2 regions of the Exiguobacterium sp. s80 genome follow, and region 1 is predicted to be linked to the other one. Evidence: predicted binding sites of a transcription regulator. Region 1 holds the regulator's gene; the other holds the start of a gene.

Evidence for each region. The regulator Rex, encoded in region 1, represses fermentation and respiration genes when NADH is low (regulators of the CRP and FNR family bind a similar motif). The targets are predictions, from matches to a motif close to TTGTGAAATATTTCACAA.
Region 2: KNP94_RS10790 (formate/nitrite transporter family protein) is a predicted target of Rex. The motif match lies at 1,839-1,856, and genes of this name have one in related genera.

The regions. Positions count from the first base shown of each region.
Region 1 is NZ_JACSMP010000009.1:118,091-122,517, reverse strand. Features, by position in the region: gene KNP94_RS13930 (ABC-F family ATP-binding cassette domain-containing protein) at 1-1,579, opposite strand, end outside; gene KNP94_RS13925 (redox-sensing transcriptional repressor Rex) at 1,748-2,407, shown strand; gene KNP94_RS13920 (twin-arginine translocase TatA/TatE family subunit) at 2,407-2,613, shown strand; gene tatC (twin-arginine translocase subunit TatC) at 2,621-3,400, shown strand; tRNA gene KNP94_RS13910 (tRNA-Ala) at 3,508-3,580, shown strand; gene KNP94_RS13905 (hypothetical protein) at 3,752-3,910, shown strand; gene KNP94_RS13900 (hypothetical protein) at 4,012-4,427, shown strand, end outside.
Region 2 is NZ_JACSMP010000005.1:110,794-115,220, reverse strand. Features, by position in the region: gene KNP94_RS10800 (YitT family protein) at 75-944, opposite strand; gene KNP94_RS10795 (hypothetical protein) at 1,077-1,688, shown strand; gene KNP94_RS10790 (formate/nitrite transporter family protein) at 1,878-2,714, shown strand; gene KNP94_RS10785 (DUF1232 domain-containing protein) at 2,764-3,183, opposite strand; gene KNP94_RS10780 (aminopeptidase) at 3,282-4,427, shown strand, end outside.

The sequences.
Region 1 (4,427 bases):
CGCCGAGATAATCCGTCACACCGTCCGGATTCATCTCGATGACGCGTGTCGCAACCCGGTCGATGAAGTAACGGTCGTGGGAGACGAACAGGAGCGTGCCTTCATAGTCGACAAGTGCGTTCTCAAGCACCATCTTCGAATCAAGATCGAGGTGATTGGTCGGCTCATCGAGAATGAGGACGTTCGTTTTGCGTAATTTTAACTTCGCGAGGGCGAGGCGTCCGCGCTCGCCGCCGGATAATTCATGAACGAGCTTGAAGACATCATCACCACTGAACAGGAATTGACCGAGGACGGACCGGACTTGTTGTTCCCGCATCAACGGCCACTCGTTCCAAATTTCATCGATGACCCGGTTGCGGTCGTTGAGCTCGGCCTGCTCCTGATCGTAGTAGCCGACGGAAACGCCGGTCCCGAAACGATGTTCACCGAATAACGGTTTAATCCGGTTGACAAGAACTTTCAGTAACGTCGATTTTCCGATTCCGTTCGGACCAACGAGCGCGAGGGATTCGCCGCGTTGTAAGCGGAACGTGATGCCTTTTGAGACGGCTTCTTCATAGCCGACCGCGAGTTGCGTGACTTGTAACACATCGTTCCCACTTTGTTTTTCAATCGGGAACGACAGGACGGTGCTGCGTTCATCCCCATCCGGACGATCAATCCGGTCGACTTTTTCAAGACGTTTGCGGACGCTTTGTGCGCGTTTCGTCGTCGTCGCCCGTGCGATGTTACGCTGGATGAAGTCTTGCATCTTCGCGATGTCTTCCTGTTGCTGTTCGAACTGCTTCATCTCTTGTTCATACAGTGCTGCCTTTTGTTCCAAGTACTTCGTGTAGTTGCCGGTAAACTTCCGGCAGACGTTCCGTGACAGTTCATAGACGACGTTGACGACCTGGTCGAGGAAGTAACGGTCATGGGAGACGATCAAGACCGCTCCACGGTAACCAGCCAGGTAACTTTCGAGCCAAGAGAGTGTATCGATGTCGAGGTGGTTCGTCGGCTCGTCAAGAATCAACAGCTCAGGTGCCTGGAGCAACATCTTCGCCAGTGCGAGTCGCGTCCGTTGTCCACCGGATAGCGTCTGGATCCGGCGTGAATAATCGTCCGGATAAAAACGCATCCCGTGCAGGACGGAGCGGATGTTGGCTTCGAACTGGTAACCGCCGGCGTCCGAGAAGTCATGTTGGGCCTGATCGTATGTTTTCAACAGACGGTCGTAAGCAACAGCATCATTCAAGATATGGTCCATTCCCATCTCAATCTCCATCCGACGGAGCGAACGTTCCTGCTCTTGCAGATGCTCGAACACGGTCAACATTTCATTCCAAATCGTTTCATTCGACTCAAGACCACTGTCCTGGGCGAGGTAACCGATTTTCACTTCCTTACTCTTCATGATCTCACCAGAGTCATGACTGAGCTCTCCGGCGATGATTTTTAAAAGTGTTGATTTTCCGGCACCATTTCGTCCGACGAGCGCAATCCGGTCCCGCTCCTGCACTTCGAGTTTAATATTGTCTAAAATCGGCTCAACACCGAATGATTTTGATAGTTGGTTCACTTGTAAGAGAATCATAAAAACATCCATCCTTCCACCCTTTAGTCTATCATGAAAAAAACGCAGGAGTCCCGTGGAATATATTATTTGTTAGTCTATGTGAAGTGGTTTACAATCAAAGAGAATAGAATTCTTTGCATTGATTTGGGTGCCACGTCAGAACGTGGCCGAAGGGGGAACTGCAGTATGAATGGGCCAGACACAAAAATACCACAAGCGACGGCGAAACGACTGCCGTTATATTATCGTTTCATTCAGAGTCTTTATAACTCAGGCAAGCTGCGCGTCTCTTCAGCAGAGCTCAGTGAAGCGGTCAAAGTCGATTCAGCGACGATCCGCCGCGATTTTTCCTACTTTGGGGCGTTAGGGAAAAAAGGATACGGTTACAACGTACAACATCTATTGACGTTTTTCCGAAAGACACTGAATCAGGATGAAGTCACGAATGTGGCACTTGTCGGGGTCGGACATCTCGGAACGGCGTTTGCAAATTATAACTTTTTAAAGAATAATAGTACTCGGATAGTCGTTGCGTTTGATGCGGACGAAAACAAGGTCGGAACAACGACGCAAGACGTTCCTATCTATCATGTCTCTGACATGAAAGAGCAAATCGAAGCGAACAAGGTTGATGTCGCCATCTTGACGGTCCCATCCCAGTTCGCACAGTCAGTAGCGGATGAGTTAGTTGAGTATGGTGTGACCGGAATCCTGAACTTTACACCGGCGCGGTTGAACGTACCGGCCCATGTTCGGGTCCATCACATCGATTTGTCGATCGAGTTGCAGTCACTAGTTTATTTCATGAAGCATTATTCGCAATCAGCTGAAGGAGTGAAATCATAATGGAAAACCTTATTCCATCAACCATCGCGTTCATCGGACCAGGGAGCATCGCTTTAATCGGTGCCGTCGCGTTGATCATCTTCGGACCGAAAAAATTACCGGAGCTCGGTCGTGCTGCCGGTCAGACGTTAAAAGAGTTCAAGAGTGCGACACACGGCATCATGGACGATGATAAAGACAACAAGGATGAATCGAAAGAGAAGTGATTAAATTATGGCGATTGATCAAGAACAGAGTGTGACATCGCATCTAGACGAGTTGCGCAAGCGGATCGTCTGGTCACTCATCATCGTCGTCGTCTTGTTCGCCGCGGCCTTTCCGCTCGTCCGACCGCTCGTGCGTTTTCTGCAGTCGGACCTGAAAGAGCTCGGCATCGGATTGAATGCCTTTAATGTGGCCGATCCCCTGATGTTGTACTTGAATTTAGCGTTCATCATCGCGGTCGTCCTGGCTTCACCATTTTGGATGTACCAGCTATGGGCGTTCATCCGACCCGGTTTATTCGAACAGGAACAAAAAGCGACCTTGACGTATATTCCGGTCACGTTTTTCTTATTTTTGTCCGGAATCGCGTTCTCTTATTTTTGGTTACTTCCGTTTCTACTCAAAGTATCGACGGAACTTGGGCAAGAGCTCGGCATCGAGCAAGTCATCGGGGTCGAAAACTATTTCAGTTTCTTAATCCGGCTGACGATTCCGTTCGGTGTCTTGTTCCAACTGCCGGTCGTGACGATGTTCTTGACCCGTCTTGGACTCGTGACGCCATTGTTCATGCGGAAAAATCGGAAATATGCGTACTTTGCGCTGTTTGTCATCGCGGCTTTAATCTCTCCACCGGATGTGACGTCACATCTGATGATTTCGGTACCGTTGTTCGTCCTCTATGAAATCAGCATCATGATTTCAGCCCGGACGTACAAAAAAGTACTGATTCTTGAGCAACAGGCGGAGCTTAAGAGACAAGCGGATTTGATGCGTGAGTTGAATAAGTAACAGTCTCCTCTCGGTCGTTTCGGCGACGGAGAGATTTTTGTTTGGAAGCGCTCTTTTTATATTGAAAAAGTGAATCGATATGGTTTATACTGATTACAAGAATATGAGGGGGCTTAGCTCAGCTGGGAGAGCGTTTGGCTGGCAGCCAAAAGGTCGTCGGTTCGAGCCCGATAGTCTCCATATGTACATCACTTGGCATTTGCCGAGTGGTGTTTTTTGTTATAGTGGTGGCGGCAAAACAGAAGCTTACAGCCTGGATGATGTTGATGAACCGATTGAAGTCGTTTTCTGTGTTTATCCTTTTGAGGGAATGGGAAATTTCTTAATAGGTAATCAAGAGGGGGAAGCATTATGAATCCATTTACGACGTTAATTGCCTTCATCGTCGGCTGTCTTGTTCTGTATCTCGGAATCCGTGATAAGAACGGTTGGTTGATTGGTGTCGCGCTGATTCCGTTAGCAATTGTTGCGTATAGCGTCATCTATCTCATCATTCAAGTTTCAGCCTAGAAACTCCTTTTTTAAGGAAGTTTCTTTTTTTTTGAAACATAACTGGTAAACTGTAAGTATATGACAGTATAGACAGTTGAAACGAGGGAGGGCATTTCAGGATGGAACAAACGCTCCGCGAGGAACGATTACAGGCGTTGACGGTTGCTTATATCGAAAAAAATCAATTGCAGAATAAAAGTTGGGTCATCGCTGCCTTGATGGCGACAGCAGGAACGTTTACGGAAATCTTCAGCACGACCATGTACTTGAGTCTGTTACCGCTTGTCTTTCTCGTGTTTGATCTCCCGTTTCGACTCGAAAAACGAAAAATCCTGGCGCGCTATCTCTCAAGCGACCAAGTGACGAACCAATCGTTGCTGTGGCTCGGGATTCAATTCGTCTTGTACGGTTCGCTGTACACCGTGATACTTGAGACGAAAGAGATGTCGATCTGGAAAATTGCCCTTTGGATGCTGATCATCCTCGCACCGGTCTATTACGTTACGGACTGGTTGTTTAAAAAGATTGCCCGGTC
Region 2 (4,427 bases), on a different contig from region 1:
ATGGGTCAGCCTTCGTTTACAAAAAACAACCCACCTCATGACAGGGGGGTGTCGTTTCATCGTGTGCGGTTCATTTAAAAAGAGTAGGAATGTTCTTTGTAATTTCCGAAGACGGTATGAATCTCAGAGAAGGTGACGAAGGCATTAGGTTCGACAGAAGAAACAATTTCCTGAAGACGAACGATTTCATTATTCTGTACGACGACATAAACCATCTTCTTTGTCCGGTTGGAATAGCCACCGCGCGCATCGAGAATCGTGACACCACGACCAAGTTCTTTTGTGATGACGTCGTTGATTTCATCTGCTTTTTCACAAATGATAATACATTGTTTAGAAGCAGAGTAAAAACTATAGACCGTTTGCAACGCCTTGGCGCGAACGAAGCTCATAATTAATGCATACATAACATGTTTTAAGTCGAAGACTAGCCAAACTAAGATATAGATCACTAAATCCTGCATTAAAAAAATACGCGGGAGCGGCCAGTTATGAAAGCGGGCATAAAAGAACTTTCCGAGGATGTCGAGTCCACCTGTCGAAGCGCCGCCAAAGAAGATTAATGCCATTGCGAGTCCGGAAACTAACCCTGCAAAAATGGAGGCGACGAGAGGATCGTTTAATGACTCAGGAACCACTTGTGTTGGAATCCAATCAATTAAAAATGAAGAAATAAGGACGATAATTCCTGAAAGTAGCATGAATCGTTTTCTTAAGAAGCGAAAACCAAGTAAGAAAAGCGGGATATTCAAGACAAGTTGGGTCAGTCCGATAGGCGTATTGAACAACTCTTGGAAAATAAGTGTGATTCCCATGATGCCGCCAGATCCAATGTCATTTGGAGATAATAAAAGGCTGATATAAAGGGAGTAAAGAAGTGTACCGATTAAAAGGAAACTGATTTTTTCTGTTCGTTTTTTCTTGCTCGTTTGTTTAGTCTTCATTGTGATTGATGAGAAATCCTCATGCTCCTCCTTTGTAAAGTATCTGCCTGCAAGAGTACGCCTATATAGCATTAAATTCAACCCCTCAACTGAAAAATATCGTAAAAAAAATGTGACGCGGGTCGAAAGGAATTGAGTGAATTGAAAAAAATCCTTTTATTTTTATGCTGTGCGCTCATTGGATTAAGCGCAGGTTCCGTTTTTATGTTGCATTACTCGAGGGAATCCCCTGACAATAAGTGGCGTGATGGAGCACTGGTCACCCGATATGTCGGAACATCGGTTACAAATACAAATGCAATGACAGGATTTATTGAACGATTTCCATTTTCAGACGCACTTAAACAAGTAAAGATTGAAGGGACTACCGTCTCCTTACGTTATGAAGTGACGGGTAAATCCAGAAAAGAATGGGTCGGGACAAATCATGAATGGATTGATCCGTCTACACCCTCTTTTATCAAAAGTCGATTTTCGCAACTCGTCATGCACCATACGCTGGCTCTTTTTTTAGCGATTCCTAATGTAATGACAGTTGAAATTCAATATACGGATCCTGTATCAATCCTTCAAATTAAAATCACGCGTAATGATTTTGAAGGGTATACACCACGCGATATTGAGCGAGCTTCGACGTCCACTAACCGCTTTAATCGTGTAGTTATTGACGACTATGTATTAGTTGAATCAAGACGAAAATCCTTTCTAGAATACTTCCGTTCACAACTCAAAATATACCCGTAAAGTAGTTGTATCTAGCAAGAAAAAGCTTTTTTCACAAACTTGACACAATGGTATCGTTTACATGTCATTCTTTCGTAAAAACCTTAAATAAGGGGTAGGCAGGGGTTGAACATCTTATAAGATGGAAGTATGATAATAAGTGAACAAACATTGTGAAGTGTTGAACAAGAAGAAAGCGAGGTTTCTACAATGAATGAAGTAGAAGCATTAGAAGGGCTAAGAAATAAAGCGGTTAAATCAACTAAAATGCTACAAATGCGTCCACTCGAATATTTAGTTCGTGCCATGCTTGCTGGAGTATTCATCGGTTTTGCTATCATATTTACACTCAAAGCAATCAACGGACTTTATCTAAATGAATCGGCTGCGATGACGCTCGTCGGTGGATTAACTTTTGGTGTTGCGCTTGTCTTAATCGTCTACGGCGGTGCAGAACTGTTTACAGGAAATACGATGTATTTTACTACGGCGACGATGCGTGGATACACTACAAAAATGGATACGTTTAAAGTATGGACGATTTGTTTGATTGGTAATGGTCTCGGAGGACTTGCCTTCGCGTTACTCTTTTCGCAAACTGGAATCATTCAAGAGTTAGGCGCAAACAACTGGTTGTTCGCTGTCTCTGAATCGAAAATCCATCACTCGACATGGGAAATTTTTACGCGAGCAATCTTCTGTAACTGGATGGTTTGTTTAGCGATTTTCATTCCGAAAAACATGAAAAATGAATTGGCACAAATCATGATGATGATGGTTTTAGTTGCTGTCTTCTTCGCATCAGGTTTTGACCATGTCATTGCCAATATGGCATTGTTCTCAATCGCGCTTGTCGTACCTCACCCAGAGGCGATTTCATTTGCCGGAGCAATCCATAACTTAATTCCTGCTCTCTTCGGTAACATCATCGGTGGAGCACTCTTCATGGGAATGGTTTACACATGGTTGAATAAAGAAAAGCTAGAAGTGGATCAATCAAAACAACAAGCTGCGACAATCAACATCGCGACGAAAAAAAAAGCATAAAGAAAAGGTAAGGTAGCGACGGGTTTTCCCGCCTCCCTTACCTTTTTCTTTATTCGAGATGTTGGAAGCGATCGACATCTGCTGCGAGTTCTTCATAGATCGATTCGACGATTTGAGCATCATCGAACAGACCGAGAACATTTTCGTCAGGTAGTGCATCGACTGGGGAAGTAAAATAGAGCACAGCCGTCAATAATAATTGTTCTTGTTCTTCCTTCATCGAAAAACGTTTTTGATAAAGGGCACGTAACATCTCAAGTAACTGTTTAAGTTGGAAATACAGCACGAGTTCTGCTTCACGTTCGATATCAGACCCTTCTTCTGAAGCGATATCTTTTGTTAAATGTGCTAAGCCAACTTCTCCTCGAATCAATAAATCTTCCTGTGCTTTGTGATCTCCGACTAACGCCAATGCCTGACGGTGGAAATATGTGTAAGCGGATTTAAAATCTCCTGGTACGAATTCCATGTTCAACACTCCTTCTCTACACCTAGTTTCACCTTATTTCTTGCAAAATTGCAACTCTTTCGTGAAAATAAGAGTAAGAGACGAAAGGGGATTACATAATGCCGACTCAAGAACAACTCAAAAAGTATGCAGCACTCGCTGTACGTACAGGAATCAATTTGCAATCCGGTCAGCAACTAGAAATTCGTGCTGGCATCGAAAATGCACCACTTGTTCGTGAAATTACACGTGTTGCTTACGAAGTAGGCGCATCGAACGTTTACGTGCAATGGTCAGATGATGAAATGACGAAAATCCGTTATTTCGATGCACCGGAAGATTCGTTTGACGCATTTCCAGAGTGGTTAAAAGCACGGTTCGATCAGTTAGCTGATGAAAAGACAGCCTTCTTATCTGTCGTCAGTGAAGATCCAGATCTTTTAAACGGAGTCGAGTCGAGTCGTATCGCGCGCGCGAATAAAGCAGCAGGAGTTGCACTAGCCAATTGGCGTAAATTCGTCATGAGCGACAATGTAAGCTGGTGTGTCGTTGCTGCACCTTCAGATGCTTGGGCGGCTAAGGTATTCCCGGACTCGGAAAACGCTGTAGAAGAGCTATGGGAAGCGATTTTAAAGGCAACTCGTGTCGATCAAGCAGATCCAGTCGCTGCATGGGAGAAACATGATCACAATCTCCGTACGAAAGCGACATTCTTGACGGAGAAAAAATATAAAACACTTCATTACTCGGCACCAGGGACGGAATTATCGATCGAGTTACCAGAGCGTCATGTATGGCTCGGTGGTGGTGGACCGAATGCGGACGGTGTTGATTTCATCGCGAACCTTCCGACGGAGGAGGTCTTTACGTTACCGAAGAAGACAGGAGTCAACGGTCATGTCTCGAGTACGAAGCCACTCAGCTACAGCGGAAACTTGATTGATGGCTTTACGCTTTGGTTTGAAGATGGGAAAATCGTCAAAGCAGAAGCGAAACAGGGTCAAGCGGCATTAGATGAGTTGATTTCGCTCGACGAAGGAGCACGTTATCTCGGAGAAGTAGCTCTCGTGCCGCACCATTCACCAATCTCTGACTCGGGCATCTTGTTCTATAATACGTTGTTCGATGAGAATGCCTCATGTCACCTCGCGATTGGTCGTGCCTACTCGACGTGCCTTGAGAATGGACCAAGTTTATCGAATGAAGAATTAGCCGAGCAAGGGGCGAATGATTCGATGACGCATGTTGATTTCATGATTGGCTCA